3 regions of the Weizmannia agrestimuris genome follow, and region 2 is predicted to be linked to each of the others. Evidence: riboswitches for the same ligand, from Rfam matches in the RefSeq annotation. Region 2 holds a riboswitch; each other region holds the start of a gene.
What was found. Region 2 has a riboswitch for S-adenosylmethionine ahead of NFR98_RS15880 (YezD family protein). Riboswitches for the same ligand answer to the same signal wherever they lie in the genome.
Positions count from the first base shown of each region.

Region 1 (10,306 bases), on a different contig from region 2:
CCTGCCCTCCATCGTGCACAGCACGGCGAAAAAGTGACATTTGGCCTGCTCGCACAGCTCGTCCTTGAAAATGCACCGAAAGAAGAGCTTGAAACTGTCATCCGCTTTATCAAAGCAGTCGGCCTGCCGCTAACACTGAAGGACCTCGGCGTGGAAGAATTTGTAGAAGCCGAATGGCGAAAAGTGGCGGAAGATGCTTGTGCCGATGATGACACAATGGGCAACGAACCATTCCCGGTTACGCCTGAAGATGTGTACAATGCCATTGTTGCCGCCAACGCCATTGCCGAAAAGTACCATGATTAAATCAAAGCAGCATATGTGAATCCACCACAAAAACGGCGGGAAAACACGATCGTGTGTCCCGCCGTTTTTGTCTATATCATATGAACTTAAGTTAGGACTTGCCGAACAAATCCAATTCTGCGTTTGTGCCCAATTTGTTAGTAATCTCTAGAAAAATTCATCTTTGAAAATGCGATTCTGTCTTCTCTATATATTGAATCCGCTATCAAGCTTTATTCACATAGAGTACGTCTACGTTAAGGAAGCACGGAAAATTGAAGGTCTTTCTTCACATAGAACGCGTCTACGTTAAGATAGCACGAAAAAAGACGGCCTTCCTTCACATAGGGCGCGTCTACGTTAAGATAGCATGAAAAATTGACGGCCTTTCTTAACATAGAGCCCGTCTACGTTAAGGAAGCACGAAAAAAAGATGACCTTTCTTCACATAGAGCCCGTCTATGTTAAGGAAGCACGGAAAATTGAAGGTCTTTCTTCACATAGAGGGCGTCTACGTTAAGGAAGTACGAAAAATTGACGGCCTTTCTTAACATAGAGCCCGTCTACGTTAAGAAAGCACGAAAAAAAGATGGCCTTCCTTCACATAAGGCGCGTCTACATTAAGAAAGCAAGCAAAAACGAAGGCCTCGCATTAAATTTATGCCAAAGCTGTCAGCATCCTTGCCAAATCTAGGAATTTTGCTTATTCAGGAAGCCCTAATTATATATCAAGCATTTTCCGGCGCGTACCCGGGACCCCTTTCCGTCTCAAAGGCAAGTCTGAAGCGGCAAGCAGATTATTGCGGATCCGTTAAGGCGCCGGTCCCGGCTGCATGCTGGTAATCTTCCGCCGGTTCCCATCCTTTGCAGACGTCCACCCATTTTTCGGCCTTCCCGTATGTATACAATTCTTCGCAGGTCAATTCAATTGCCGAGTTGCCGCTCCCGCATGCCGGAAATACGGTCGTGAACCGTTTGAGTGAGACGTCCATATAGACCGGCAAATCTTTTTTCAAACCGAACGGGCAGACGCCGCCGACAGCATGGCCGGTATGCTCAAGCGTTTCTTCCGGTGACAGCATCCGCGCTTTCCCGCCGAATGTTTGCCGGAATTTTTTATTGTCGATTTTCGCATCTCCCGCGGTGACAACAAGAAGGGCTTCTTCCCCACCGGTACCCCTGAACGCAAGCGTTTTTGCAATCCGTTCCGGTTCCATGTGCAGCGCCTCAGCTGCAAGTTCAACCGTTGCGCCTGATGACGGCAGGACGAGCACATCTTCTTCCCGGTCCCACTGCTTAAAATAAGCTTTGACATCTTCCAATGACATGAAGGCGACACTCCTTTTTGTGAAAATTTTAACCCTATTGTAACGGAAGCCATTCCGGGTTGCAAACGGGCTTGCCAAGTTTTTCGCCGGGCACACCGGCTGATTTCCCAAAGATGCGCGCTAATCTTCATTCGTTTTTCAGCGGGCAGTCCCTTACATGCGGCTGCGAAAGAAAGACAAGGCTTCCTGCTGTTTTTCAGGCTTGCGGTATGCTTCTCCAAGCAGCTTTTCCAGCCACTCGCTTTTTTCCGATGCAGAAAACTGCGGCTGCTTCAGAAGCTGGCGGCACTCGTATAAAAAATCCACATATTGGGCGTAGTTCGTATCATAATGCCCGGATAATTCATTTACAATGCGGGAAGCCAGTTTCGGGCTTGCCCCGGCTGTAGAGACACTGATAGAAAGCCTGCCCTTTTGGAAAAACGCCGGAAAAGCAAGGTTGCCGCTTCCCGCACGGCCGGCATCGTTCACGAGGGCTTGGGCCGGGGCATGGGCAACAATCCGGCTGTTTGTCTCCGGATCATTTGTCGCTGCAACAACCACATCGGCTCCCCGGATGTCTTCCGGTTCGAATGTTTTCTGTTTCCAAATGAACGCGTGTTGTTGCGCCAAAACCTGCAATTCATCGTTCAGGTGCGGGCTTACGACTGTAACGCATGCCCCCGCTTCCTGCAAGAGCCGGAATCTACGTGCCGCCACTTTTCCGCCGCCGATGACCACAGCCTGCTTCCCGTCTAAATTGACCATAACCGGTACCCAAACCATTCCTGATCTCCTTTCCAGTTTATCCGGTGCAGAAACGCCTCGTGCTTCCTGCCATTTTCGTGAATGTGCCCGTACGCTCCCTTTCCAGCGTTTCCTGGGGAGCCGGAACCGGGCAAGTGCCGGCATGCGCAATGGAGCGCCGGACCGCGGGCATCTTTCAGGCTGATCGGGCCCAAAAAAGTGCCGGTACGCACATTGAAACACCGCACCCAGGCATTTTTTAAACTGCATCTCCCCCAAATAAGGGAGGGGTTCACAATAGAAAACGCCGCAGGCTTCCCCCAGGCTTTCCGGGGGCAAAAAAGGTCCCGGAATCTCAAATAAAAGCCTCTGCACCCAACGCTTCCTTTGCCCGGGCGGCCAATGCGTCCGCCATATCCGGGTGACAGCCGAGATACCGTGCCAGCCGGATATCATATCCTTCCCGCTTCAGCATGCCCACTTTCTTTTCCAGCGACCGGACGAGCACGCCGGTGAACCAAAGATATGGGGCCACAACCACCGGGCGCCCGGCCACGGCCAGCTCCTTCAGCGCCTCATCAAAACGGGGCTCAAGCACCGCCAAATAAGCCGTTTTGATCTGTTCTGCCCCCAGTTGCACGCGCAGTCCGTCCGCAATTTTTGCAAAATCGCACAGTGTTTCCGGATTGCGGCTGCCGCGTCCGACCAGCAGAATCCAGGCACCCGGAGGCATGCCGGTTTCCAAAATATTTTCCGCCAGAATTCCGGTGATCCGGTCCCCGACGCCGAGCGGGCGGCCGTACGTAAACACAATATGCGGATAACGTCGTTTCGCTTCCCGGATCGCACGCGGGATATCCTCATAATAATGCCCGGCACTCAGCAGCAATACCGGCACAACGGCGATTCGCCCTGCGCCGCCCCGGACAAGCGCATCAATCCCTGCTGCAATATCCGGTTCCGCAATTTCCAGATAACAAATTTCCTGGAGATCCGCATCCACCTGTGCCATCGCTTGCCGGATTGCCGCTGTTGCTTCCCGGGCGGTTTCGGGCACACGGCTGCCGTGGCTGACATATAAAACACCTTGTTTCATACCCGTTCACCCGGTACAGGCCGGAGCAGCGGAAAGCTGTTCAAACCATTTCAACTCATCGCGCAGTTTTACCACTTCTCCGATGATCAAAAGCGATGGGTTGCGCAGCCCGTCCGCCTTTTCACTTAAATTTCCAAGCGTGCCGACCGCGGTTTCCTGTTTTTCTGTCGTGCCCCAGCGGATAAGTGCAGCCGGCATATCCGGCGATTTGCCGTGCTTTATCAGTTGCGCACAGATGAGCGGCAGATTTTTCACGCCCATATAAATGCAAAGTGTATCAATTCCCGCATATTTGGACCAGTATGCATCAAGGTCTTCGCCTTTTTTCGTGACGCCCGCGATAAAAGCAACGGATGTACTGAGCCCGCGGTGGGTGAGCGGAATGCCGGCATAGGCGGGCACGGCGGAACCGGACGTAATCCCCGGAACGATTTCAAACGGAATATGCTTTTGCACCAGTACTTCCGCCTCCTCCCCGCCTCTGCCGAATATAAACGGATCGCCGCCTTTTAAACGGACAACAGTTTTGCCTTGGTTGGCAAACTTCACAAGCAGGTGGTTGATCGTATCCTGCGACATCGTATGGGCGTCCGGCTTTTTCCCGCAGTAGACGAGTTCCGCATCCGGCCTTGCTTCTTTTAACAGATCCGGATTCACCAGGCGGTCATATAAAATGACATCCGCTTCCCGGATCATGCGCAATCCTTTCACTGTGATCAGTTCCGGATCGCCGGGCCCTGCCCCGACTAAATATACTTTTCTCATTTCTTCACCTGCTTTAAACTTAATCGGATAACTGGTTGGTTTGGTTTATGCGCCCACTTCTCCCGGAGTGGCTGTAGCAGCGGCTTAGAAGGGATGGCCGTTTTTGCCGCAGCACCACCTGGCAGCCTTATTTTTTCTGAACCGTATGCAGCCCGCATTCGGTTTTATGAAAGCCCGCCCATCTTCCTGCTCTTGAGTCGCTGTTTCCAGCAGCACGTGTGCACGGGAAACAGCCGATGCTCGGATATCCCTGGTCATGCAATTCGTTATACGGAAGATGATGGGACTTGATATAGTTCCAAACGTCATCCCATGTCCAATGAATCAGCGGGCAAATTTTAATCGAATGGAACCTTTCATCTTTATTGACAAAATTCGTTTTCGCCCTTGTCGGCGATTGCTCCCGCCGCAAGCCGGATATCCAGGCCGCCGCTCCCTGCAGCGTTTCTTCAAGCGGCTTGATTTTCCGGATATAGCAGCATTGGTCCGGATCCCTTTTCCAAAGGGCAGATCCGTATTGCGCCGCCTGTTCATCAAGCGTAAGCGACGGTTTTTTCATTTGGATATTTAAAGCCGGATATTTCTTTTTCACTTTTTCAATCAATTCGTAAGTTTGCGGAAAGTGCAGGTCCGTATCCAAAAATACGATATCCGCATCTTCTCTGACTTTCGAAATGAGATCAATCAGCACCATTCCTTCTGCGCCGAAGCTGCACGCATATACCACTGATTTACCGTACGTGCCATATGCCCACTGCAAAATTTCCAATGCACCCTTTGTTTTATCTTCCGGCACGAACGCTGCAAACGGATCCGACGTAAACTGTTCATATGTGAGCCGCGTTTGCTCCACTCTATTCCCTTCTTTCTTATTCGATTACTAAGGATTAAACGACAAAAATCTTCTTACCCTGAAGTAAGAAGATATCCATTCCCGGGAAATCTTCTTATCTTTCAGGCCACCACCTGCAGGAATTGGCACAGTACCCGTTTTCGGACCTGCTGCCGAGGCTTCACAGGGCCCTTCCCTCCACCTCTCTTGATAAGAAAATAACAACATATAAGCTTGAAGTTTATTGTATACCTTCTTATGCTATTCGTCAACGAAAAATTCAGACAAGGAAAAAAAGACCCATTCTTTTGACCGGATGATGCAGAAAATTGACATAGGGAGGAAAAAATGGCTGAATGGAAGCAAGACGAGGTGAAAATATGATGCATTTGGACAAACACCACGAACCAAGAACAAACGGAACATTACTGCGGCAACTCTCCCGCCGGCCGTTTCAACTGAACAGGCTGATTGAAGAAAACCTGCAGCTTTTTCAGATGTATTGCAATCCCAATTTTCCAAAGCCGTTTTCCTTCTCGCACCTGCTCTTGAACCGGAAATACCCTGTTGGACCATGCAAGACCTTCGCAGACGATAGCGGACTTGTTTACCCTGAATGGAAAACGGAACTGGACAAGGAATACAATAGGCTCCTTGAAACGGCCAATCGCGAAGTGAACATCCTTGACTTCGGCGCGATCGGGGACGGAAAAACCGACAGTACAACGGCGTTTCAAAAAGCAATCGGCAGCGGGCGGGTAAAAGTGATCGTGCCCGCGGGTACTTTTCTCGTCAAATGGCTCAAGCTTCCTTCATGGACATGCCTGATCGGCCGCGGGAAAGGTGTTACAACGATCAAATTCCACCCGGGTGCGCCGAAAAAAACGCGGCTCGTCCAAAATGCCGACTTCCGGTACGGCAATGACCATATTCTCGTAGAAGGCCTGACGCTTGATTGGAATGTGGAAAGGCTCGGTCAAGCAGAAAAAACTTCGGCCGGAAACAACCGGTCGAGCTGCCTTACTTTTGCTCACGTCACGTACGGCTGGGTGAAAAACGTGGAAGCTGTCAATGCTGGCCTGCACGGCTTTGATGTGTCATCCACCCGCTATCATTATTTGGGCGACGGGTTCCTTGCCCCCGGGAGAAGCCGTTATATATGGCTCGACGGCATCACTGCAAGCGGGTTCGGAGATGATGGCATCACAACCCACCACAGCGACTATATTTTTATTTCAAACTCGTACTGCTTCCATCCGAGCGGCAGGGCCCATACGGAAGGTTTTTCCAACTCCAACGGCATTGAAATTGATGACGGCTCCCGCTATGTGTGGCTTTGCAATAACGCCACAACCGGTTGCTTCGGCGGCGTGGAAATCAAAGCCCACCACAATGCATCGGCCGCTTCCCATGTCCATATTTACGGCCATCTTTCGGTCCGGGACAACCGTTCTTTTAATTTCCGGCACATCGGCCACCATAAAGGGAAAGATGCCAATTCGAAAAGCGCCAACCATATTGTCGCGGCAAATCTTGTCTCTATTGCACCGGTTTTTACCGATTTATATAAAGATTCCACACCGCGCAGCCTCGTCGTTTCCGCATACCAAAATGTTGTAATCAACGGGCTCACCGCAATCGGCGACCCGGATTACGATTTTAAAGGTAATCCCGTGATCGCCATCCAATACCGGGCAAAAAACGTTGTCCTGAAAAATATTAACATCAGCGGGTTTAAAAATGCAAAACGGATAAAAGGCAAAGACAGATGCGTGTTGGTAAAGTGACTGCAGGGAGTTTCCGACATTTACGCTGGTCATTTGGCTTATCAGGTATAAATTTTTATTTTTTTAAGCTGTGAATGGGATAATTGGTCCTAATAGGGCTTCTATGAACCATAACTCGCTTTTCGTTCTTGGTTAACGGTCTTGATGAGGCATCTCGGAACCATCACACGGCTTTCATTTTTTGCTAATGGTCTTGTTGTGGCGTCTCAGAACCATTACACCATTTCAATTCCAAGCTTTCGGTCCCGAGGCGGATTCTCGGAATCATTACACGGCTTTCATTTTTTGCTAATGGTCTTGTTGTGACTTCTCAGACCATATCATGGCTTTAATTCCGGGTTAATGATCCGTAGTGGTAAGCATGCCATTCTTCCCACTATGCAAAAAGGCTGCTCCGAAAGCCTCGGATCCTGCTTTCGGGGCAGCCCCTTTTTACAGCACCTTGCTCAAGAATGCTTTTGTCCGTTCTTCCTGCGGGTTTTCGAACAGTTCCTGCGGCGTGTTTTCTTCGACAATATAGCCGCCGTCCATAAACAGGACGCGGTCCCCGACTTCTCGGGCAAAGCCCATTTCATGCGTGACGACGACCATTGTCATGCCGTCTTTTGCCAGGCTCCTCATGACTTCGAGCACTTCCCCGACCATTTCCGGGTCAAGCGCAGACGTCGGTTCATCAAACAACATGATTTTCGGTTCCATCGCAAGCGCGCGGGCGATCGCAATCCGCTGCTTTTGCCCACCCGATAACGAATCCGGATACGCGTCCGCTTTTTCTTCGAGCCCAACTTTGCGCAAAAGTTCAAGCGCCTTCTGCTTTGCTGCTTCTTTTGAAAGCTTCCGCACCTTGATTGGAGAAAGGGTAATGTTTTCCAGAACGGTCATATGTGGAAAAAGATTAAACTGCTGGAACACCATGCCGACTTCTGTGCGGATTTTATTGATATTCGTCGACTTATCCGCGATATCAACACCTTCTATGTATACATGGCCGTCTGTGATCGTCTCAAGCAGATTGATGCAGCGCAGGAAAGTCGATTTCCCCGAACCGGACGGGCCGATGACGACGACCACTTCCTGCGGTTTGATCTCGACATTGATGTTTTTCAGCACCTCGTTATCCCCGAAAGATTTTTTCAAATTCACCACTTTGATCATTCTGTTGCCAACCTTCTTTCTATGAAGCGTAAAAGGAAGCTGAGGGAAAGCGTCAAAACGAGATAAAGGAAGGCAGCTGTCAGATACGGCTCCCAAACCCGGTAATACTGCGTTTCCATCGCCTGCGCCCAATATACAATTTCAGGTGCGGCAATAACGGATACGAGCGATGAATCCTTAATGAGTACGATAAATTCATTGCCAAGCGGCGGGATCATCCTTTTAAAAGCCTGAGGCAGAATGACATAGCGCATTGCCTGTACATGGCTGAGCCCAAGCGAACGGGCTGCTTCCATCTGCCCTTTTTCGATGGACTGCACGCCGCCCCGCAAAATTTCCGCCACATACGCGGCTGAGTTAAGCGAAAGGGCAATCACCCCGGCGACAATCCCGTTCGTTTTCCCTAAAAATAGCGGCACAGCGCCGAAGTTGACGATCAAAATTTGCACAAACAGCGGCGTTCCGCGGAAAAACCCGACATAGCACAGGAACGGGAGAGCGAGGATTTTATTCCGTATCATTTCCCCGAGCCCGATCAAGAGCCCTAAAAGCATACCGAACAATATACCCGCCACGGAAAGCCCGATCGTTAAAAGCGTTCCTTTCAACAAATACGGCAAATATTCGATGATGATATCAAAGCGAATATCCATGTGTTTCCTCCCTAGGCCAAAATTGCGCAACCTTAAGTTACGCAATATACAGTTTATGAAGCAGCCGGCGCGCACCGGCTGCACTTGAAAAATTATTTCTGCTGGGCTTTCAGTTTTTGAATATCCGGTTCGGTTTTGAACCATTTTTTATAGATTTTGGTGTAGGTGCCGTTGTCGTAAATTTTATTGATCGCTTTGTCGAAATCCGCTTTCAGTTTGCTGCCTTTCGGGAACATCAGGCCGTAATATTCGGCAGGGAACGCCTTCGTATCTTTGATGACTTTCAGCTTTTTGTCCGGGTTGTTTTTCGCGTATTCCTCCACAACCGTATTATCCGCAACGACCGCATCGGATCCGCCTTCGACCAAATCCATGATGGCCGTTGTGTTTTGCTTGAACTTTTTAATGTTTTTGTTATTTTTTCCAAACAAGCCTTCCAATACTTCCTGGGCGGTCGTTCCGCTTTGGACGGCGACAGTCTTGCCTTTTAAATCCGCCGCGCTTTTAATATCGCTCTTTTCCGGTACTAAAATTTCGTTCGTCGACAGGAAATACGGCACCGAAAAATCATACGTCTGCGCGCGTTCTTTCGTGATCGTAATCGAGGAAATGGCCATATCCGCCGATTTGTTTTTCACTTCGACAAACAAAGGATCCCAGCCGATGTTTTTCAACTGGACCCTGTAGCCGGATTCTTTGGCGAGGGCATTCATGACATCGACGTCAAAGCCGATAATCTGCCCTTTATCCATGTATTCAAACGGCGCATACGCAGCGTTCGTGTCGACTTTGATCGTTTTTTTCGTCTCCGTGCCGCTGCTGGTTTTGCTTAATCCGCATGCCGAAAGTGCCAAAACAAGAATCAATGCAAGCACGGATGCCGCAAATTTCTTCATCTTTTTCCCCCCTGTTTTTTCAATTTTCAAATCTACTCAAATAATAGCATAATGTTGTATGTATTTACAAAATTTATTATAACATTAAAATTTGAATTGTTTTTTACTTTTGTAAGATTTTCTGACTAAAATTTTTTGATGTGTAAAAAAAGCGGCGGGCCTGCACCCGCTGCTTTTTTGAAGATTACAATCCAAGTGAAATATATTTGACTTCCAAAAATTCTTCGATGCCGTAGCGTCCGCCTTCCCTGCCGAGCCCGCTCTGCTTGAAACCGCCGAATGGAGCCTGCGGGGTGGACGGGAGCCCGTCGTTCAGCCCGACAATGCCATACTCCAGCCCCTCTGCAATTTGAATGCCTTCCGAAATATTTTCCGTAAATACATACGCAGCAAGACCGTAAATGGAATCATTGGCACGCCGGATCGCTTCATCAATATCCGTAAATTTCGTTACCGGTGCAAGCGGCCCGAATGTTTCTTCTTTCATGCATATCATCTCATCGGTAACATTGGAAATGACAGTTGGTTCAAAGAAAAGCCCATCTTTCGCGCTGCCGCCTGTTTCCACGGTAGCTCCCTTTTCCACCGCGTCTTTGACGTGGTGTTCTACTTTTTCAACCGCATTCCGGTCAATCAGCGGCCCGATATCCGTACCTTCTGCAAGTCCGTCCCCGACACGGAGCGCTTTCACTTTTTCTGTGAATTTCTTGGTAAAAGCTTCATACACTTCTTCCTGTACATATATGCGGTTCGAGCATACACAAGTCTGGCCGGCGTTGCGGA
Region 1 covers NZ_CALPDC010000019.1:23,429-33,734, reverse strand. The annotation lists gene NFR98_RS09105 (glycerol dehydrogenase) at 1-306, shown strand, start outside; gene NFR98_RS09100 (YbaK/EbsC family protein) at 1,083-1,613, opposite strand; gene NFR98_RS09095 (NAD(P)-binding protein) at 1,767-2,378, opposite strand; gene NFR98_RS09090 (sirohydrochlorin chelatase) at 2,695-3,435, opposite strand; gene cobA (uroporphyrinogen-III C-methyltransferase) at 3,442-4,200, opposite strand; gene NFR98_RS09080 (phosphoadenylyl-sulfate reductase) at 4,328-5,053, opposite strand; SAM riboswitch class I at 5,145-5,249, opposite strand; gene NFR98_RS09075 (glycosyl hydrolase family 28-related protein) at 5,389-6,819, shown strand; gene NFR98_RS09070 (amino acid ABC transporter ATP-binding protein) at 7,252-7,974, opposite strand; gene NFR98_RS09065 (amino acid ABC transporter permease) at 7,971-8,627, opposite strand; gene NFR98_RS09060 (basic amino acid ABC transporter substrate-binding protein) at 8,720-9,523, opposite strand; gene NFR98_RS09055 (NAD-dependent succinate-semialdehyde dehydrogenase) at 9,708-10,306, opposite strand, start outside.
Region 1: linked by a shared signal. The riboswitch ahead of NFR98_RS09080 (phosphoadenylyl-sulfate reductase) and the one ahead of NFR98_RS15880 (YezD family protein) in region 2 are both predicted to bind S-adenosylmethionine.

Region 2 (10,306 bases):
TAATGAATTTTCTAATTTGTATAAATTCATATTAGCTTGTTTTGATCCGTAATGCATTAGCCAAAATATCAAATCATTCAGCAGAATCCTTTACGTTTTGTAAAATTGTTACTATTTCGAACGAACTTCCCAAGGAAAACACCACAAGGAAGCTTATTTGCAAAAAATCCCCGCAACGAAACAAGCCCCCGGTTCGTGAGCGGAATCTTTCCCACGAACCAGGGGACTTTTCATTGTTATATGAGACTCTAAGATTTGCCCGGCTTACGGGACTCCAATCCAGTATATAGCTGCAAACGCACCGGGCTGTTTGCTGCCGGTCCGGACGTTCGTGCATCCCGGCAGCTGGCCCGCTTTCGGAAAACTAATCAGGCCCTATTTCTTGCCTTAATCATGAACCCGATTAATATCAGAAAGATGGCGGTATCCAGCGCAATGAAATTGATCCATTCGTGCAATTGAAATCCCCAAACTTTTTCCAGTAAGCTCACAGGGTATTTCATCATCGGATCTTTAAAGATGCCGGTGATTGCAACATGTGTAATCAAACCGCCGGCAACAATCTGCACCCATGAAATTTTGTCCAGTATTTCAGAAAAAAACTCGAAGAAAGCGAGTACGGTCGTTAAGCTTAAGGCCATGCCAGCCATCGTGGACAGCAAATTGGTGGAGATGCCGGACGTGATCAAAACGCTGTCCATACAGACAAGCATATCAGCCGCAAGCACAATCAATAGCATTTTGGCGGCCGGGATGCTTGGAACGGGCCTTGCCTCGGAATCAGGCTGGATGGAGCTCACAAAACGGAAAGCGATGTAGAGGAGAATTATGCCTGCGAGCACTCGAAATCCCGGGATCCCTGTTAAATACTGAATCATCGCAACATAAATCGTACGGCTGACCGTAAGACATACAACGATATTAAAAAACAGCTGTTTTGGCTCGTAGCCATACTTTCGAACCACCGTTGTAATAATAAGAAGATTATCCAGATCACTAATCAGGTTGAGCAAAAAAATTTTTAAAATCACAAAAACACGTCACCCCTGCCTTTGCCAATCCATTTCAGGAACGGAAAAAACAGCATAGCACACCGGTCCCTCTATTAATATATTTGGACAAAAGCAAAAAAAGACGTAGCGATCATGCAGAATCACTGAGCAGATATGATCCAGTACCTTTAAATAAGTTATAATTTGAGCAGAGGCGTGGTGCTATTTGGATAGACCTTACACAGTATTTCCTTACTCATTTATCTCCTCTTAATCTTTTTATAAATTCTTCTAGAGCATCGCTTTCGTTATTATACATTTTCTCGCCGGCTTTTGAAGTTCTCTCATTATAAGTAAAAACCGTCCATTTCCCCGCCTCATTTTTAATCACAACTTGACCTTCATTCGGGGATGCATTACAAAAAAGGCATTAATTTCCAGTCATTTATTTTCATTTTCGTCATCAGCTTTATCTTAACCGCTGATTTTTGTTTCGGGTTTGAAGCTAATTTTTTCTTTTACTTAATAAAGTTTATTTTTCAATGCTTTAATCCGCTAAAATACCGGTTAGTCTCTCGATAATAAAGTTCTTATAATTTTTCCGGGTTTACTGGACGCCTTTCTTCTATTATCTTTACTCTACTTTTAGAAATCCAGCCGATCCAGGAATCCCTGTCTACTCTTTTCAGTTGCAGTTTTTCACCAATGAACAAAGAGCCCGTACCTACCTGAAACTGGTCGTCTTTTTCTTGAAGGATTTGAACTTTTTCTCCATCTATGACTCCATATGTGGTAATACTTTCGCAGTTAACAAGTTCTTTAGGGTTAACTTTTTTCTTGTATATGCCATGTCCCGTCAGATTGTAAAACGTATAATCAACCTTACTTTTATCTTCTGTGTAAATCATAACGCGGCCATCCATATCGCTTGTTACCTTATATTCGATCCCATTATATTTTGCGTATAATCCAGACTTTATCATTTTAATAACCTTTTAGATTTAATACATTTATTTCCTGCATAGATTCCAGCTAATTCATCATTTCCATTAATGACTTTATGAAGTTTAGACAGGATGTAAAACCATTTCCTGTCTTTGCCTTCATGCTTTTGCCATATAGGATCTCATTTGTAAAGAAATAAATGTTCAGGATCTTTCATCCTAAATTTAATATAGGGCTTGCTGAATAAGTGAAATTCCTAGATTTGGCAAGGCTGCTAACAGCTTTGGCCACCATTTAAATGCATGGGTTTTACAACAAATCCAGGGAAATGCCTGCACGTGAAAGCCGATTCAACGTATGGAGAAGATCAAATCACCCCTTTTCGCAAAAGGATTCTTCTATATTTTGAGACAGAGGTTGTAGATAAATTGGGCATAAACTCAGCGTCGGATTCGTTCAGCAAGCCCTAATATATCCTCTCCAATACGGCGTACGATTCATATGAACAGCCTGAAGCCGATTTTTCCAGGCATTTGTGTTTTCCATAGACCCATGGCAAAAAATATCGTATAATTTGTCGTATGAGGGAGGTGAAAAAGTGGATAAAGGAATTGACCAGAATGTGATTTTGCAGGCCATCCGTGAACTGTCGGACCAAATCAAATCCATGGAAAAAAATCTGTCCGAACGGATGAGTGCGCTGGAAAGCAGAATGGAGGCGCTGGAAACGAGAACGGCGGCTTTAGAAGAAGGCCAAAAAGAAATTAAAGAACTGGTCAGAAAAATTGACAAAAAACTGGATGTCCTCAATCGTGATTTGCTTGACACAAGGGCAGATGTTGAATTCTTGAAAAAGTAAATTTCCCGTTTTTCTGCTCACATGAATAGCCGCAAGTCCCTCTTCTTACAAAAAGATTCTCAAAAAATGGTCCTCTTGGTTTGGTCCAGATCCCCGATTCGAGATCCTTCACATCGCCAAAGAGGACTTTTTATATGCGTTGCCGGGATTACAATGGCCATGCGAGATCAATACTTTGTATGGTTTTTCACAAATTGAATTTACAAATCCTTTTCAATCACCCGCTCCCATGCCTTATATCCAAGAGTCTTTTTCCATCCTTATTTTAAAGGGAAGAAAAAAGAACCGGCACACTACCTGAAAAAAGTTGTTGCCAAAAATTTTCCTTGCCGTTTCTTTCTCATTGTTTTTTAATGAAATTAGATCAAAAAGAAAGCTGGGAAAAATGTGGGTGTTGTGTTGACAAAAGCCGCTTCGTTTATTTTGATCATTGTGCTCGGCTACATTTTGAAGCGGGTCGGATTTTTTAAGCCGAATGATTTTCAGCTGGTTTCCCGCATGGTTTTGAATATTACATTGCCATGCGCCGTGATTACAAATTTTGAAAAGCTCTCTTTAGAAACTTCGCTGCTGATGCTTGTCGCAATCGGCGTCATTTGCAATCTGGTAATGATTGCAACCGGCTATATCGTTTCCTGGCGCCGTACCCATACGGAAAAAGCCTTTAACATGATCAATTATTCCGGTTATAATATTGGCTGTTTTACACTCCCCTATGTACAAAATTTCCTGGGGCCCGTTGGCGTAGTGGCAACCTGCCTGTTCGATGCCGGCAATTCGGTTTTATGCACGGGCGGCACCTATTCGATCGCTTCCGCCGTTGCCAACAATGAAAGAACAAATGCGGCATCTTACCTGAAAAAAATGTTTTCATCTATACCGATGGATACCTATCTGATCATGCTCGTGCTGTCGCTTTTGCATATTACATTGCCGGCAGGCGTGACTGCATTTACCGGAATCGTCGGGCAGGCAAACGGCTTTCTGGCCATGCTGATGATCGGGATCGGTTTTGAACTCCGGCTCGAAAAAAGCCAGGTTGCAGGCATCTTAAAAGCCGTCATCATCCGTTACGGAATGGCCATCCTGTTTGCAGTATTCTTTTATTTCTTGCTACCGCTGCCGCTTGAGGTCCGGCTCGTGCTCGTGATTATCGCGTTTGCGCCGATTTCCGCTGTCTGCACGGCATTTACCCAGAAATGCGGCGGCAATGTCGCCATGTCCAGCACGTTGAACTCTTTGTCCATTTTGATCAGTATTGTGCTGATGACCAGTCTGATGGCCGTACTGAAGATCGCCTGAATCATGAAAAACCGCTTAGAGCCCCCATCCTCTAAGCGGTTTTTTGATACGATATCCGGGTTTTCCACCCAGCCGTTCAGGCACTTGGCGGCTGACCGGCCGATCTTGCAGCCAGTCCGTATACGATCAGGCCCTGCTGTTGATTTTAATCTGATACAAATCTCTTCTCCGGTCGGCCAGTTGCCGGACGGAGCCGCTGTTGCGGTTGCGGCGCAGTTTCTCAAGATCGACATCGCCGACAACGACGGTATCGACATTGGGATCGCATTCCCCGACAATGCCGTCGCGGGCAAAACCGAAATCGGAGGGGGAAAAAATGCCGGACTGGGCATACTGGATATCCATGTTTTCCACGTGGGTCAGGTTTCCGACTGTTCCCGCAATACAGGTGTACACCTGGTTTTCAATGGCCCGCGCCTGCGCACAGTAGCGGACGCGCAAATAGGCTTGGCGGTCGTCCGTGCAAAACGGGACAAAAATAATGTTCGCGCCGTAGTCAACAGCGACACGGGCCAGCTCCGGAAACTCGATATCATAGCAAATCAGAATCGCAATTTTCCCGCAATCCGTATCAAATACATTGAGTTCGTTTCCTTCCGCGATCCCCCACCATTTCCGCTCATTTGGCGTAATATGGAGTTTGGTCTGCCTTTCGATCGTCCCGTCGCGCCGGAACAAAAAGGCGACATTGTAAATGCCCCCGTCTTCTTCCACAAAATGGGACCCGCCGATAATGTTGACATTGTAGCGCACGGCAAGCTCTGTAAACAATTCAATATATTGTTCTGTGTACTCGGAAAGCCGGCGCACTGCCTGGTCAGGACGCTTTTCCTCCAGGTAGGACATCAGCTGCGTGGTGAAAATTTCCGGAAAAACGGCGAAATCAGAACCGAAATCCGCGGCCACATCGACATAATATTCCACCTGTCTGACAAAATCATCGAAGGAATCAATTTTTTTCATCATATATTGGATTGCTGTAATCCTAACCGGGAACGAAGCATGATAGACACGGCGGGACTTCGGCAAATAATCAACATTATGCCATTCCATAAGCGTTGCAAATGAAGCGGATGCTGTATCATCCGGCAAATACTGCCTGTTGATCCGCATAATCTGGAACCCTTCAAGCAGCTGGAAGGAAAGAACCGGGTCATATATATTGTGCATCTCGACCTCTTCCACGTATTCGCGCGGGGTCATTTTGTCTTTATATTTGCTGTAATTCGGAATCCGGCCGCCAATGATGATGCTTTGAAGGTTCATTTTCCGGCAAAGCTCTTTCCGTGCCTCATACAATCGATGCCCGAACTTCATGCGCCGGTATTCCGGGTCGATCATCACTTCAATGCCGTACAGGTTGAGCCCGTGCGGATTATGGTTGGTAATATAGCCGTTCGCGGTGATCGTATCCCATGTATGCTGATCCTCGTATTCATCGAAATTGACAATTAAGCTGGAGCAGGAACCGACAACTTTCCCTTCGTATTCCACGCAAAACTGCCCTTCCGGAAAAATTCGGATATGGCTCTCGAGCTGCTCGCGTTTCCACGGCTCCATCCCCGGAAAACATTTTTTCGACAATGCCATAATATCATCAATGTCTTCGAACCGGATGTTCCGCACCTCGATTTTCTTCTCAAACTTGGATACATCTGTCTCTGGCACAATCTCACACCCTTAACACACTTTTTCTTTTTATCATACCCTATCCGGAACGGTTTTTCCCGAAAAACAACTCTTTGTATCCTTTCATCATCCAGCAATTGGAATACCTCTCTCTAGATGTTCATTTCACCGTGTACAATGAGATGATGGAGTGTCTTCCCATTTTTTCACTTACCTGCCCTTCGAGTAAACCGAAATGTTGAAAATATAAGTTGACAAATCGGAATAATATTATTTATCATAGTTTTAACAAATTATTTTCTTGCTATACAACTTATCAAGAGAGGGGGAGGGACTGGCCCGAGGAAACCTCAGCAACAGATTCTTTTTGGGAATACTGTGCTAATTCCAGCAAGCGTCAAGCTTGGAAGATAAGTTAAGGAGTGCGCCCTCTTCTTAACTTTCTTGAAGGGGGCCTTTCTTTTTTGGATCATCCGAATTGCCGGCCGGACCACCAGGCACACACGAAATTTATTTTTGGGGGTAGTGAAAAATGGCTCATATTGATGAAACAAAAATCGCCCGCATTATGGAATCATTGCAAAAACTGGAGTTTGGAACAGTGGTCATTTCGATCCATGAAGGGAACATCACACAGATCGAAACAACCGAGAAACTCCGGTTTGCACTGGAAAAGAAAAAAGCGGCACTTCCCAAACAAAAGATGATGACGGGCGCCGGCATTCCGGTTATCGCTTTCCCCGTTGTTCGTGCCACACGAATGCCGGCATTTGGATATCCAAATGCCGGCTTTGTTTATGAGTACAAAGATATTGAAGTTTGCGGAAATAATGTTTTTAAAGCAGCATTCAGGCGGTCGGCTGCTTGCCGGATAAGCCATTTTGCGGCAAAAGATCCAGAAATGTCTTGAGCAATCCGGAATAAGACGCTTTATAGACCGGTGTCAAAATGATTACCGTATCGCCTTCTTCTACTTTTCTTAATGCCCTGGTGATGGGCGGGCTTTGCCGGGCATTCATTAAATCGCCGGCCAGAAGTTCCCGAATATTGATGAGCTCCGGTTCGTACCCGTGCCCCCTTAACCCGGCCCTGATATAATCACGGATCCCATTTAATCTCGTATACGCAGAAGGGCTCCCGTTCAGCAGTACCACTTTTTCCGCCATATGAATCCCCCAATTCTTCCTTAATTTTTCATTGCGTGCAACAGCTGATGGCCGTTGTTCCCTAAAATGCGGTTTAAAATATGATTGGTCGTTGCTGAAAAGAGGGCGTGGTCCCTTTTCCGTGGATAAGGAAGTTTTACCGGATAATCCATCGCAATTTCCCCCTCTTCGATTAACACAACCCGATCAGCGAGGGCGACTGCTTCTTCCACGTCATGTGTCACCAATATGGCCGTAAAATGTTTTTCAAGCCAAAGCGACTGGATCAGCGCATGCATTTCAATCCGGGTTAATGCATCGAGCGCCCCAAGCGGTTCATCGAGGAGAAGGATGTCCGGCTCATGGATTAATGCCCTCGCCAGTGCCACCCTTTGTTTCTGGCCGCCGGATAAAGACGAAGGCCAATCATTTGCACGCCCTTCCAGCCCGACTTTTCCAAGCATTTCAAGTGCCTTGTTCTTCCAGTCGCCCGCAAGGCCAAGCCCGACATTTTGAAGCACGGTTTTCCATGGGAGCAGGCGGCCGTCCTGAAACATCATTTTTGCCGATCCGTTTCTGCCGGATAAAGGCGCCCCGTTTATAAGGATTTTTCCGCCGCTTGCCGCTTCAAGTCCTGAAAGCAGCCTGAGAAGCGTACTTTTGCCGCATCCGCTCCTCCCAACAATCGCAACAAATTCCCCTTTTCTTATTTTTAAATGAAGATGGCGCAGGATGCGATGGCTGCCGAATGATTTCTCCAGCCCCTCAATCTCTACAGCAAACGCCTTTTCTTTCGGCATCGTTTCCTCCTCCTTTATTTTTGATATGACGGGTGCCACTTTAACAATCGTTGTTCTGCGATTTTTGCCAGCCAGTCGGACAGTTTTCCAAGAAGGGCATATAAGACAATACTCAAAACGACAACATCAAGCTGCATGAACTCGCGGGCGTTCATGGCCATATAGCCAATGCCGGAGTTGGATGCAATCGTTTCGGCCACAATCAAGGTTACCCATGTGACCCCGAGCGCATAGCGCACACCGACTAAGATGGAAGGAAGCGCCCCCGGCAGGATCATATGCCAAAAAAGTGCCGTCCCTTTCAGCCCGTAAACTTCTCCCATTTCGATTAGCGCTCTGTCCACCGAGCGGATGCCATGGAACGTATTTAAATAGATTGGAAAAAAGGTGCCGAGCGCAACGAGAAACAGCTTCGCTTCTTCCCCGATCCCGAACCATAAAATGACAATCGGAATCAGGGCAAGGTGGGGAACGTTCCGGATCATTTGCACGGTACTATCGAGCAGGCTTTCCGCTTTTTTGGACAGCCCGGTAAACAACCCAAGTCCAAATCCGATTCCGCCGCCAACCAAAAATCCGATCAGTGCCCGTTTTGTGCTTGCGCCGATATAATTGAAAAGCTGCCCGGATTGCGTGAGACCCCAAGCCGCTTTTACAACGGCAACAGGGCTTGGGAGCACATTGGGTGGCAAGATGCCAGCAGAACTTGCAAGCTGCCAGGCAAACAGCAGGCAAACCGGCACCACCCACGGCATGACGCGTTTTTTCAACATCAGATCGGCCTCCTTACTTTAATACTTTCGGCAGTGCATCGTTCGCCACAATCTCGCCGAACGGGCTGATGACATTGGAAACGGGGGCATCAGGCTGTTCAAGCGGCAGGTATGGGAACAACAGCTCAGCCGTCCGGTACGCTTCTTCAAGATGCGGATAACCGGATAAAATGAACGTTTCAATGCCAAGCTCCGCATATTCCTTCATTCTTTCTGCGACAATTTCCGGGCTCCCTACAAGTGCCGTTCCCGCACCGCCGCGCACGAGCCCAACGCCGGCCCAAAGGTTCGGGCTAATTTCAAGATTGTCCCGGCTGCCGTTGTGGAGAGATGTCATTCGTTGCTGGCCGACCGAGTCAAACCGTGAGAAAATCTTTTGGGACGCTTGGATGAGTTCATCATCGACATACCGGATCAAGTCATTAGCTGCATCCCATGCCTCGTCCTCTGTTTCCCTGACAATGACATGGAGCCGAATCCCAAAACGCACTGTCCTTCCTTGTGCTGACGCCAGTTTTTTGACATGATCGATTTTTTCCTTTACTTTTTCCGGCGGCTCGCCCCAAGTCAAATAGACATCGACATGTTTTGCCGCCACTTCCTGCCCGATTTCCGACGACCCGCCGAAATAAAGCGGCGGATAAGGCTGCTGCACCGTTGGGTAAAGCAGTTTGCTCCCTTTTACGTTTAAATATTTGCCTGTAAAATCCGCTTCCCTGTTTTCGAGCAAGTTCCGCCAGATGGTCAAAAATTCATCGGTCAGTTCATAACGTTCGCGGTGGCTGAGGTGGAGACCGTCTCCGGCCAGCTCAACCGGATCTCCCCCTGTGACAACATTGATGAGCAGTCGCCCTTCAGAAAACCGGTCAAATGTTGCGGCCATTCTCGCTGCCTGCGATGGAGACATGATCCCGGGCCGGACCGCAACGAGAAACTTCATTTTTGAAGTAACCGGAATCAGGCTCGAGGCCGTCACCCATGCATCTTCGCAAGATCTTCCGGTTGGGAGCAAAGCCCCGGTGTAGCCGAGGTGGTCGACAGCCTGTGCCACTTGCTTTAAATAGTTGAAAGTGACGGCCCGCCCGCCGGTTGTTACCCCCAGGTAGCGCGAATCACCATGTGTCGGTATAAACCAAAATACGTTCATCCTTTATTCCCCCTTCATTTGGATAAAAATGCTTCTTTCACTTTGATTGGTTTCGGAATTAACTTCAGTTTGTAAAATTCATTTGCGATTTGCTGCTGGTCTTTCAGCGTTTGAGTTGTGATTTTCTCAGTGCCGAAGTTTTTGCGGCTAAGCGTCAGTTCCAATGATTTCTTATCCATTCCAATCTGCGGTGCCAGGAATTCGGCCGCCTGCTTCGGATTTTTTTCCACCCATTGATCTGTTTTCTCAAGTTGCTTGAAAATTACATTGAGAACGTCCGTATGGTTTTGCGCAAACGGCTTTGCTGCCAGGAAGAATTCCCGGTTCGCGACAAGGCCGGTGCCATCCGCGATAGTGCGGGCTTTCGTTGCCAGCTGTGCATCAGCCAAAAACGGATCCCAGATCACCCACGCATCGACATCCCCTTTTTCAAATGCAGTGCGCGCATCGGCGGGCGCGAGAAAAACCGGATGGATGCTGCTATAGGGAATGCCGGCTTTCTCCAATGCCCGTACAAGCAAATAATGGACATTCGACCCTTTGTTCAACGCGATTTTCTTGCCTTTTAAATCTTTGAGGCTATGAATGTTGGAATTTTTCGGGACAATGATGGCTTCCCCTTTTGGATTGCTGGCCGAATCGGCAAAATATACGAGCGGCGCCCCTGCTGCCTGAGCAAAAATGGGCGGTGCTTCCCCCGTATGGCCAAAGTCT
Region 2 covers NZ_CALPDC010000012.1:4,167-14,472, reverse strand. The annotation lists gene NFR98_RS07005 (TerC family protein) at 369-1,031, opposite strand; partial or broken gene NFR98_RS07000 (hypothetical protein) at 1,249-1,407, opposite strand; gene NFR98_RS06995 (UCP033725 family protein) at 1,583-1,975, opposite strand; gene NFR98_RS06990 (hypothetical protein) at 2,536-2,796, shown strand; gene NFR98_RS06985 (AEC family transporter) at 3,184-4,098, shown strand; gene NFR98_RS06980 (GNAT family N-acetyltransferase) at 4,225-5,766, opposite strand; SAM riboswitch class I at 6,038-6,144, shown strand; gene NFR98_RS15880 (YezD family protein) at 6,260-6,637, shown strand; gene NFR98_RS06970 (NAD(P)H-dependent oxidoreductase) at 6,576-6,893, opposite strand; gene NFR98_RS06965 (ATP-binding cassette domain-containing protein) at 6,914-7,672, opposite strand; gene ssuC (aliphatic sulfonate ABC transporter permease SsuC) at 7,687-8,445, opposite strand; gene ssuD (FMNH2-dependent alkanesulfonate monooxygenase) at 8,459-9,592, opposite strand; gene NFR98_RS06950 (sulfonate ABC transporter substrate-binding protein) at 9,607-10,306, opposite strand, start outside.

Region 3 (10,306 bases), on a different contig from region 2:
GGGATGTTCAATGAAGAAACGATGGGTAATGGTCGCTGTACTGGCGTGTATGCTAGGTGCCTGCAGCAATCATTCGCAGCAAGCAACGAAACATGCGCAAAAAGTAACGATCATGCTGGATTGGTATCCAAATGCGGTTCATTCTTTTCTTTATGTAGCCAAGGAAAAAGGCTATTTTAAAGCGCAGGGCCTTGATGTCAGCATCAAAATGCCTTCTGACACAAATGACCCGTTAAAACTTGCGGCTGCGAATCGAATTGATATTGCATTAAGTTATCAACCCCAAGTGTTAATCGCGCGCGATGAGAATATTCCGGTCCAATCTTTTGGCACCGCCGTCCGCCATACGCTGAACCGTGTGATGGTGCCAGCTTCAAGTGGTATCCGCTCACCGAAAGACCTGGCGGGCAAAACGGTCGGCTATTCTTCCATTCCGCTGGAAGAAGCAGTCGTTCGGACAATGGTCAAAGCAGACGGGGGCGATCCGGACAAGGTGAAAACAGTGGATGTTGGCTATGATTTAATCCCTGCTCTGACAGCCCGTAAAACTGATGCGATCGTCGGCGGTTTTGTTAATCATGAACAGTTGCTGCTGGAAAAGGAAGGCGTACCCGTTAGAGCATTCAATCCGGCAAAATACGGTGTTCCGGATTATGCCGAACTCGTTTTCATCGCAAACGAAAATAAGCTGAAACAGCAGCCAGACATTTTTAAAAAATTTCTTGCTGCTGCCGAAAAAGGCCAGCAATATGTCAAAAAACATCCGGAAAAGGCGCTTGCCATTTTGTTAAAACATGAAGATGCCTCTTCACCGCTGGATAAAAATGTGGAAACGAAGAGCCTGCACATTTTGCTGCCGCTGATGAGCGAAAAAAATAAAACGATTGCCGATCAGGGCCTGAAAAAATGGCAAGACGTTTCGGATTGGCTGTACCAGACAAAGATCACAAAAACACATGTCAATGCCGCAAAAGCTTTTGTCCATTTAGAAAATAAATAAGGAGCATTCTGGAAGCCAAATCGCTTTGGCTTCCGCCAGCATGGGATCACAAAACCGGGTGGCGGAACATGCAGAGTATGTTATTCGCTTCAAGCGCTGCATGTTCCTGCGGGAAGCCGCAAAAAAACCGCAGCTGTATGCCTGCGGTTTGCATGTTAAGCCTAAAAAGGGCCTCCGGGGCTTTGCCATCCTGCTGAACATAACGATCAAACGTCTCGGGCCAGGAAAAAACGCTTATCGCCTGGCCCAAATGGCAAAGCATGCGATGCGGCTCTTTCCGGAAAAAGCCGCATCGCATGCTTTGAGCAATGAATGGGACTGGTTAATACACCATGCTTTCATCGTGGTAATATTTAAATTCGAGCAAGTTGTTGGAGGGATCTTGGAGGAAAAATGTCCAATGTTCCTCTTGCCTGCCCCCAAACCGGACCATTTTCTCCTGGAAAAATGCCAAGCGGTTTTTCTTTGCGGATTGGAGGGTTTCCTCAAATGCTGCTTTATCCAAAAAAGTAATGCCGAAATGGCGGGGATACATTTTCGGGTTGGGGTCTATTTTTTCAGGGCTCAGATGGCAGACAACCTGGTCCCCGAAAAAATTGAAAGTGACCCGGTCATCATACCGGCGCGCCACCTTACAGCCTAATTTCTGATAGAAATCGGCTGTTTCATCAAGATCTTTGCACGGGATCGCCAAATGAAAAATTTTATCCGTTTTTCTCATGGGAATCTCCTCCAATAAAAAAAGTATCTGATCGCAAACCGAGCCTTAATGTTTCAAGCGCAAGGGCATCCGAAAAAGGGATGTTGGCCAGATTGGCATCCGGGCCGAGCTGTTGGATAAAAAAGCCTGGAGCTGCTTGTTGGGCGCTTCGAAAATGAAAGCATCGCGGGGAATCCCGGAGTCCAGGATGGCCGCAAACATCTCCTCCCGTATTTCCCCGTCCCCGTTGCAAATGCCGCTCGTGCCGCTTTCCCTTGCCTCTGTCATCACTTTATATGCGCCTGCTTCTAAATCTTGACTAATCGATTCCAGCCATAACGCCGGCGTGTCGGCTATTGATTTGGCAGTATCTTTTGAGCCAACTTCACTTAACACTTTAAACTCCTTTGAAAATTCCGCAATATAATGGCACTTTTCCGGATTGGACAGCGGCAGGGTGCCATTTGAGATTTCAACATATTCGCATGCAAACCGCCGGCAGTATTGAACGTACCGATCCGTCTTTCCCTGGCTGGCAAACTTTTCAAATAAAGTGCCGCCGAAAAAGAAGGCAATGCCGTTTTGCCTCAGGTGATCTATTTTTTCTTCCAAATGGCGCGAAACCACCGATGTTCCCCAGCCGAATTTGACGAAATCAATATAAGGGGCTGCACTGTTCATGGTATCTTTAAAAAAGTTCAGCGGAATGCCATTGTCAATTAAGATGGTGATTCCGCAATCCCGCGGTTTCTCATTGCGTAAAGGCAGTGTCAAACCATGGTCATTCATCTTCAACCCTCACGATCGTTGGAAATTCTCCTGTTGGATCAATTTTCATAACAAACCCGCAGTCTGTTTCGTTGCTGCAAAATTCCAGGTCAGCCGGGTTAAATGCAGGCTGGCCGGGATCAAGAAATTTCTTTGCAACACTGGCATTTACAATCTCCTTGATCACTGATTCCGGCTTTATCGTGCCGGAGCCGGTAAGGATGCTTTCCATGTATAATGCGCATGCCAGGTCATCTTCCCCCGTCGGATGGGAAGCGATAATATTGATGCGGGCGTTGTCTTTGCCTTTCCATTTGCGCAGGACCCATTTTGCCGTCATTTTTGCATTCGAAAAGCCGGTAACATAGACTTCCTTTGCACAAAGGGCGCGGAAGGCTGCTTTTACCCCGTTTGTGGATGTTTGCACCAACGTTTTGCCGGCTAACGGCTGTTTGGCGATGGCGGCCGGTGAATGGCCCAAATCAAATCCCGGTATCGGAAGGCCGTTCCTTTCGCCCGTGAGCAAGACATGCGGGTATTTGTCTTTGATACAAAAAGCCGCTTCTTTTGAGTCTGCCAGCCATATCTCTTTTACGCCGCCCAAAAAGGCATGGTGGGCAACCGTAAACGCGCGGATCACATCGATCACAATATTGGCATCCCCGGCTTCCGGCGTGATCTCATTCCCCTGGTAAATGCGGATGTTCATCCATTCCCCCCTCATTCTGTGCAAAAAATACATAAAGTATATTGGAGGGACGCTTGATGCGGAATTTGCCACCCTTTTCTTTTTTTATCGCCCCCGTCTGTTCAAAAAAGAATTGACTGCCACCGCATTTGATTGTATAATGTTTTCAATGATTTCTAAATAATGATTCGTGCTTCTTATCCAGAGAGGTGGAGGGAAAGGCCCTTTGAAGCCTCGGCAACAGGTTGAAAAACACTGTGCCAATTCCTGCAGACAATCGTCTGAAAGATAAGAGAAGTTGACCATTGTGCGCCGGCTCTTCTTATCTTTGTAAGAAGAGCTTTTTTCGAAGGTGCTTCTCATGGAAAGAAGCGGATTAAAATCCAAGTAAACTTCTATGTCTATTTGGATTAGGATGTCATACATAAATAAACAAATGAAAAGTGCATGCAAACATTGCGAGGTGGAAGATTTGCCGTTAAGTGTACAAAACAGCCCGTTTAGTAAAGAACAGGCGGAAAAGTTAAATGAACTGCTGCAAATGTTAACGGATCAGCAAAAATTATGGCTGAGCGGATATTTAACCTATCCGTTTGCCGAACAAGGAACGAATCCCCCGGGAAGTACAGCTGTTGCTGAAAAGCCGGTACAGACGGCAACCAAAACGGTTACGCTGCTGTTTGGTTCCGAGACAGGCAATGCCCAGGCGCTTGCCGAAGCATTCGCAGCCAGATTAAAAGAAATGCAGTTTGCCGTATCTTTTTCGGCACTCGATGCGGCCAAGCCGAAAGATTTAAAAAATGCAGGGTATCTGCTCATCATTACAAGCACACAAGGGGAAGGGGACCCGCCCGACAACGCATTGTCTTTCTATGAGCTGATCCACAGCAGAAAAGCCCCGAAACTGGACGGGGTCCAATTTTCCGTTTTGGCGCTTGGGGACCAGACATATGAGTTTTTTTGCAAGGTCGGAAAAGAGATCGACAAGAGGCTGGAAGAGTTGGGCGGGGAACGGCTCTATCCGCGAGTGGATTGCGATGTGGATTATGAAGAAGACGCCCAGGAATGGTTTGAAGGGGTTACAGGCGTGCTCCAGTCATCTGCCTTGCCGGCTCCAACCGCTGCCGATGCCACCCGGCCTGCAAACACCGATTATTCCAAATCCAACCCGTTCCAGGCGGAAGTGCTGGAAAATATCAATTTGAACTGGGAAGGGTCCAATAAAGAAACGCACCATATCGAATTATCCCTTGAAGGTTCCGGTTTTACATTTGAACCGGGGGACAGCATCGGGATTTACCCGGAAAATGACCCGGAACTCGTGGAACGGCTGATCGAAAAGCTCGGCTGGGATCCAAAAGAACCGGTTCCGATCAATAAAAAAGGGGAAGTACTGCCGGCCAGGGAAGCATTGCTCAGACATTATGAAATTACGAGATTAACAAAACCACTGCTTCAGCAGGCAGCCGTGCTTTTCGGAAACAAAGGGCTTACGGCTTTGCTTGAAAATGAAGCGGAGGCAAAGGCATACCTTGAAGGACGGGGCCTGATCGATCTTGTCGAGGAATATCCGCCGGAAAAAGTGGAAGTGCAAGCTTTTGTACAAATGCTCCGGAAAATGCCGCCGCGGCTTTATTCGATCGCAAGCAGTTGGAAAGCGAACCCCGATGAAGTCCATCTTGTCATTGCACTGGACTGCTATACAGCAAACGGAAGGGTGCGCGAAGGAGTTTGCTCCGGGCAAGTCGCAGGCAGGATAAAACCGGGAGACAAGCTGCCGGTTTATGTCCACCGCAATCCGAATTTCAAACTTCCGGCTGACCCGGATGTGCCGGTGATCATGATCGGGCCGGGAACAGGCGTGGCGCCGTTCCGTTCTTTCCTGGAAGAAAGGGAAGCGGAAGGGATCACCGGCCGAACATGGCTGTTTTACGGGGACCAGCATTTTGCGACGGATTTTCTGTATCAGCTTGACTGGCAAAACTGGCTGAAAAATGGCGTGCTCGAACGGATGGATGTGGCTTTTTCGCGCGACCAGGCAGAAAAAATATACGTCCAGCACCGGATGCTTGAAAAAAGCAAAGATTTTTATGCATGGCTTGAAAAAGGCGCCTGTGTGTATGTGTGCGGTGATGAGAAGCACATGGCCCGCGACGTCCAGGAAACGCTGCTTCAAATTCTTGAAACAGAAGGCAATATGGCGAGGGAAGAGGCAGAGGATTATTTACAGGAAATGCGACGGGCAAAACGATACCAGCGTGATGTGTATTAACAGAGAGGGGCAGGAAGATGGCTGATAAAAAACTTGATCCGCTTGAAACGATAAAAGAAAAAAGCCGATTTTTAAGAGGAACGATTGCGGAAGGACTCAAAGATCCGCTGACCGGTGCGATATCCGAGGACGATAATAAACTGTTGAAATTTCATGGCAGCTACCAGCAGGACGACCGGGATATCCGCAACGAGCGGCGCAAAAAGAAACTGGAGCCGGCTTACCAGTTTATGGTGCGTGTCCGCATTCCGGGCGGCGTTGCGACCCCGGAACAGTGGCTTGTGATGGATGAACTGGCGCAAAAATACGGGAACGGAACGCTGCGTATGACGACCCGGCAGACATTCCAGATGCATGGCATTTTAAAATGGAATTTAAAGCAGGCCATCCGCGAAATGAACGATGCGCTCATGACGACGCTTGCCGCGTGCGGGGATGTGAACCGGAATGTGATGTGCAACCCGAACCCGTACCAGTCGGATGTGCATGCCGAGGTGTATGAATGGGCGAAAAAAACGAGCGACCACTTGTTGCCGCGGACTTCCGCGTATCATGAAATTTGGCTGGAAGATGAAAAAATCATTGATACAAAAGAGCAGGAAGAGGCAGAGCCGCTGTACGGGCCAACGTATTTGCCGCGGAAGTTTAAAATCGGGTTTGCTGTGCCGCCTTCCAATGATGTCGATATTTTTTCACAGGATTTAGGGTTTATCGCCATTTTGAATGAAGGGAAGCTTGAAGGGTTTAATGTCGCGGTTGGCGGCGGGATGGGCATGACCCACGGCGATCCGAAAACATATCCGCAGCTTGCCCGGATCATCGGTTTTTGCACGCCGAACCAGGTGATTGAAGTGGCGGAAAAAGTGGTGTCGATCCAGCGCGACTACGGCAACCGCGCGAACCGGAAAAATGCGCGTTTCAAGTACACCATTGACGCGCGGGGGCTTGAATGGATCAAGGCGGAACTGAATGAACGGCTCGGCTGGGATCTCGGCGAAGCCCGCCCGTTCCATTTTGACCATAACGGCGACCGTTACGGCTGGATCAAAGGCGATGGCAAATGGCATTTGACGTTATTTGTCCAAAGTGGCAGGATTAAAGACTTTGACGGCTACCCTTTGATGACCGGGCTGCGCGAAATTGCAAAGATCCATCAAGGCGAGTTCCGCCTGACCCCGAACCAGAATGTCATCATTTCCAATGTAACCGACGAAATGAAAGGAAAGATTGACGAACTGGTTGAAAAATACCATCTGACGGACGGCAAGCATGCTTCCGCCCTCAGAAGAAACTCGATGTCCTGTGTCGCATTCCCGACTTGCGGCCTTGCGATGGCGGAAGCAGAACGGTACTTGCCGGAACTGCTCGGAAAAATCGAGGAGATTTTGGACGAAGCGGGGCTGCGCGAAGAAGAAATCGTCATCCGGATGTCGGGCTGCCCGAACGGATGTTCAAGGCCGGCGCTTGCGGAAATGGCTTTTATCGGAAAGGGCCCCGGAAAATACAATTTGTATTTGGGTGGCAGCTTCACCGGCGACAGGCTTGCTTGCCTTTATAAGGAAAATATCGGGGAAGAAGAGATCCTCGCGTCACTGCGCCCGATTCTTTTGCAATATGCAAAAGAACGGCAGGAAGGCGAACATTTCGGGGATTTCGTCATCCGCGCCGGAATTGTAGAAGCGATCCGTGACGGACGTGATTTTCATAAACCGGCAGCGGTGAATAAATAATTTTACAAACTGTGCCTAGAAGGATTTTATTCTCCGGGCACAGTTTTTTGTTTCTTTACAAAAGCTTCCAATTGGGACATACTGTTTAGCAGAATACCTCATAAAGGATGGTTGCCATGCTGGGAAAAAATTTAAAAACATATATCGAAAACCAAAAGGATACTATAATAATATTATGTAAACAAGAAATAGCGTATTTGGAGCGCTATAAGGATTTTTTCAAAGATGCTGTCAGGGAAAAAGAAATTGTTGAAAAAGAGGGTACCGCCCGTTTTGCCGATGCATCTATTGAACGGTGCAGCAAGGAAGCCGATGAGACCCTTGCGGTGGAAACGGCGGCGTTTTTAAATGAACCTGTCATCTATTTGAAAAAGCATAGGAAAGAATATGTTTACATCGCGTCACACTGGTTTGACATCATTGGCGTCGACGGGATTGCCCTCGAGTTGGATGATGTCTTCGGCCATTACAATAGTATGCTCGGGCTTAAAGTGCAAAAGAAATACGGGCCGGCGATTCAAACGGGGTTGTCTGAACTGCTGGAAGGAGACGGGAAGGGGGAAATCCTTTTTGATGGCAATGAAGGCATCTGGGATGTGAACTTTCCGTTGAACGATGTGCCCGGTTTCAGGGAAGAGATGCCACTCATGGAAGCTTTCGTGAAAATATACGAAGTGCTGTTTGCCTTGCAGGAAAAACTTGAAAAAATGTCTTGACCCTCACGCTGCGTCACCCCTTACAGTAAAGAAGGAAGGGGGCTGCATGATGAGAATTAAAGAAGTTGCAGAGCTGGCCGGCGTCAGCATCCGGACATTGCGCCATTATGACGACATCGGGCTGCTAAAACCGGCTGAAGTTTCACCGTCCGGTTACCGGCACTATTCGGAAGAAAACCTAAAAACGCTCCAGCAAATCTTATTTTTCAAGGAATTGGGCTTCCCTTTGCAAAAGATCAAGGAAATCATGGAAAGCCCTTCGTTTGACAGGCTCGGGGCGCTCGAGCTCCAGCGCCATTTGCTGATTGAAAAACAGAAGCGGCTCGCGAAAATGATTGCCTTGATCGAAAAAACAATCCAATCGGAGAAAGAGGGAATGGAAATGTCTAGTGAAGAAAAATTTGCCGGTTTCCGCTTTGACAACAATCCGTATGAGCGTGAGGCACGCGAAAAATGGGGGGATCAGGCAGTAGATGCAGCGGAAGCGAAAATGGCGACGCTTGGCGGGGATGAAAAATTGGCTTTGGCTGATGAGATGAACGAAATTTACCGTGAGCTTGCCGCCATCCGCCATACGGACCCGCGCGCACAAGGAGCGCAGACAGCGATCCGGAAATGGTTTGATTTTTTAAACCGCCATTTCGGGAATTATACGCCGGAAGCCTTTAAAGGGCTTGGCCAAATGTATATAGAAGACAGCCGGTTTACAAAAAACATTGATCAATTTGGCGAAGGGCTTGCAACGTTTATGGCCGCAGCCATGGCGAAATTTGCGAATCAAACGGAGGAATAAAAAAAGCAGGAGCTGCCAAAAAAGGGGCTCCTGCTTTCTTTTTTTCGTTTGCCGCCTTTCAAAATAAATTGGAAAATTAATGAAACTTGTCTTACAATAAAGAGAAAGCATGACAAGGAGGTATAGGAATGCCACAAACCTATCAGCAATATTTAAAGGAACACCATGAGCAGCATTTAAAAGAACTGTTTGATTTTCTCCAAATCCCGAGTGTCAGTTCCTTATCCGAACATCAAACAGATGTGAGAAAAGCAGCGGAATGGCTGAAAGCGGAGCTTGGGAAAACAGGCCTCGAACATACCGCAGTGATGGAAACGAAAGGAAACCCGGTTGTATACGGCGACTGGCTTCACGCAGACGGGAGGCCGACCGTCCTGATTTACGGGCATTACGACGTCCAGCCGGTTGACCCGCTGAACCTCTGGAAAAGCGATCCGTTCAAACCGGAGATCCGCGATGGCAAAATTTTTGCCCGCGGCGTGAGCGATGATAAAGGGCAGGTGTTTATGCATATCAAAGCGATCGAGGCGCTGATGGAAACGGAAGGGGAACTGCCTGTCAATATCAAAGTGTTGTTTGAAGGGGAAGAGGAAATCGGCAGCCCGAATCTTGCGCCATTTGCAGAAGCGCATCAGGAACTTTTAAAAGCGGATTTGATCGTCGTTTCCGATACCGGCATGCCGGAATTGGGAAAACCGACGATCTGCTACGGGCTGCGCGGCTTATGCGGCCTTGAAATCCATGTAAAAGGCGCATCAAGCGATCTTCATTCCGGCGAATACGGCGGCGGGGTGCAAAATGCTGCCACTGCGCTGGTTGAATTGCTGGCATCCTTCCATGGCCAGGACGGCAGGGTTTTGGTGGAAGGCTTTTATGACAAAGTGGAAGCAAGCACGCCGGAAGAAAAAGAAGCGTTCGCAAAACAGGCGGCATATGAAAGCCAAATACAGGCGCAGCTTGGCGTGCCTGTATTGTTCGGGGAAAAAGGCTACTCGTACGCAGAAAGAACATCCGTCCGGCCGACGCTTGAGATCAACGGCTTACAAAGCGGTTTTACCGGGGAAGGCCTGAAAACCGTTTTGCCGTCTGAAGCCTTTGCGAAAGTGACCTGCCGCCTTGTGCCAAACCAGGATCCGTACGAAATTCTGTCGTTAGTGAAAAAACATATTGAAGCCCATGCCCCAAAAGGCGTAACCATTTCTGTAACCGAATTTGACAAAGGTTACCCGTATGTCACGCCGCGCAAGCATCCTGCCATCCAGCTTTGCGGAAAAGCGTATGAAAAAGTGTACGGCGTGCCGGTTACCTATACAAGGGGCGGCGGGTCGATTCCGATTGTTGCAGAATTTGACCGCATTTTAAACATACCGGTCGTGCTGATGGGGTTTGCCCTTTCGTCGGAAAATGCCCATGCGCCGAACGAGCATTTCCATCTTGAAAATTTTGATAAAGGCATCCAGACCATTTGCACGTATTGGAACGAGCTCAAAACATTGCCGCTTTCATAAGATAAGGAGGAATGCCCCGTATGCGGGTTTTCATTCCCAAAATGCTATAAAAAGGATGTGGGAGATGTTGCGTCCGGTCTTATTAGGGGTATGTGCCGCCTTCTTTTTCGCGGTGACATTTGTTTTAAACC
Region 3 covers NZ_CALPDC010000028.1:22,152-32,457, reverse strand. The annotation lists gene NFR98_RS11005 (ABC transporter substrate-binding protein) at 11-1,000, shown strand; gene NFR98_RS11000 (VOC family protein) at 1,323-1,721, opposite strand; partial or broken gene NFR98_RS10995 (phosphosulfolactate synthase) at 1,705-2,402, opposite strand; gene NFR98_RS10990 (2-phosphosulfolactate phosphatase) at 2,482-3,177, opposite strand; SAM riboswitch class I at 3,351-3,451, shown strand; gene NFR98_RS10985 (assimilatory sulfite reductase (NADPH) flavoprotein subunit) at 3,572-5,428, shown strand; gene cysI (assimilatory sulfite reductase (NADPH) hemoprotein subunit) at 5,446-7,158, shown strand; gene NFR98_RS10975 (hypothetical protein) at 7,356-7,874, shown strand; gene NFR98_RS10970 (MerR family transcriptional regulator) at 7,924-8,667, shown strand; gene NFR98_RS10965 (dipeptidase) at 8,796-10,175, shown strand; gene NFR98_RS10960 (DMT family transporter) at 10,240-10,306, shown strand, end outside.
Region 3: linked by a shared signal. The riboswitch ahead of NFR98_RS10985 (assimilatory sulfite reductase (NADPH) flavoprotein subunit) and the one ahead of NFR98_RS15880 (YezD family protein) in region 2 are both predicted to bind S-adenosylmethionine.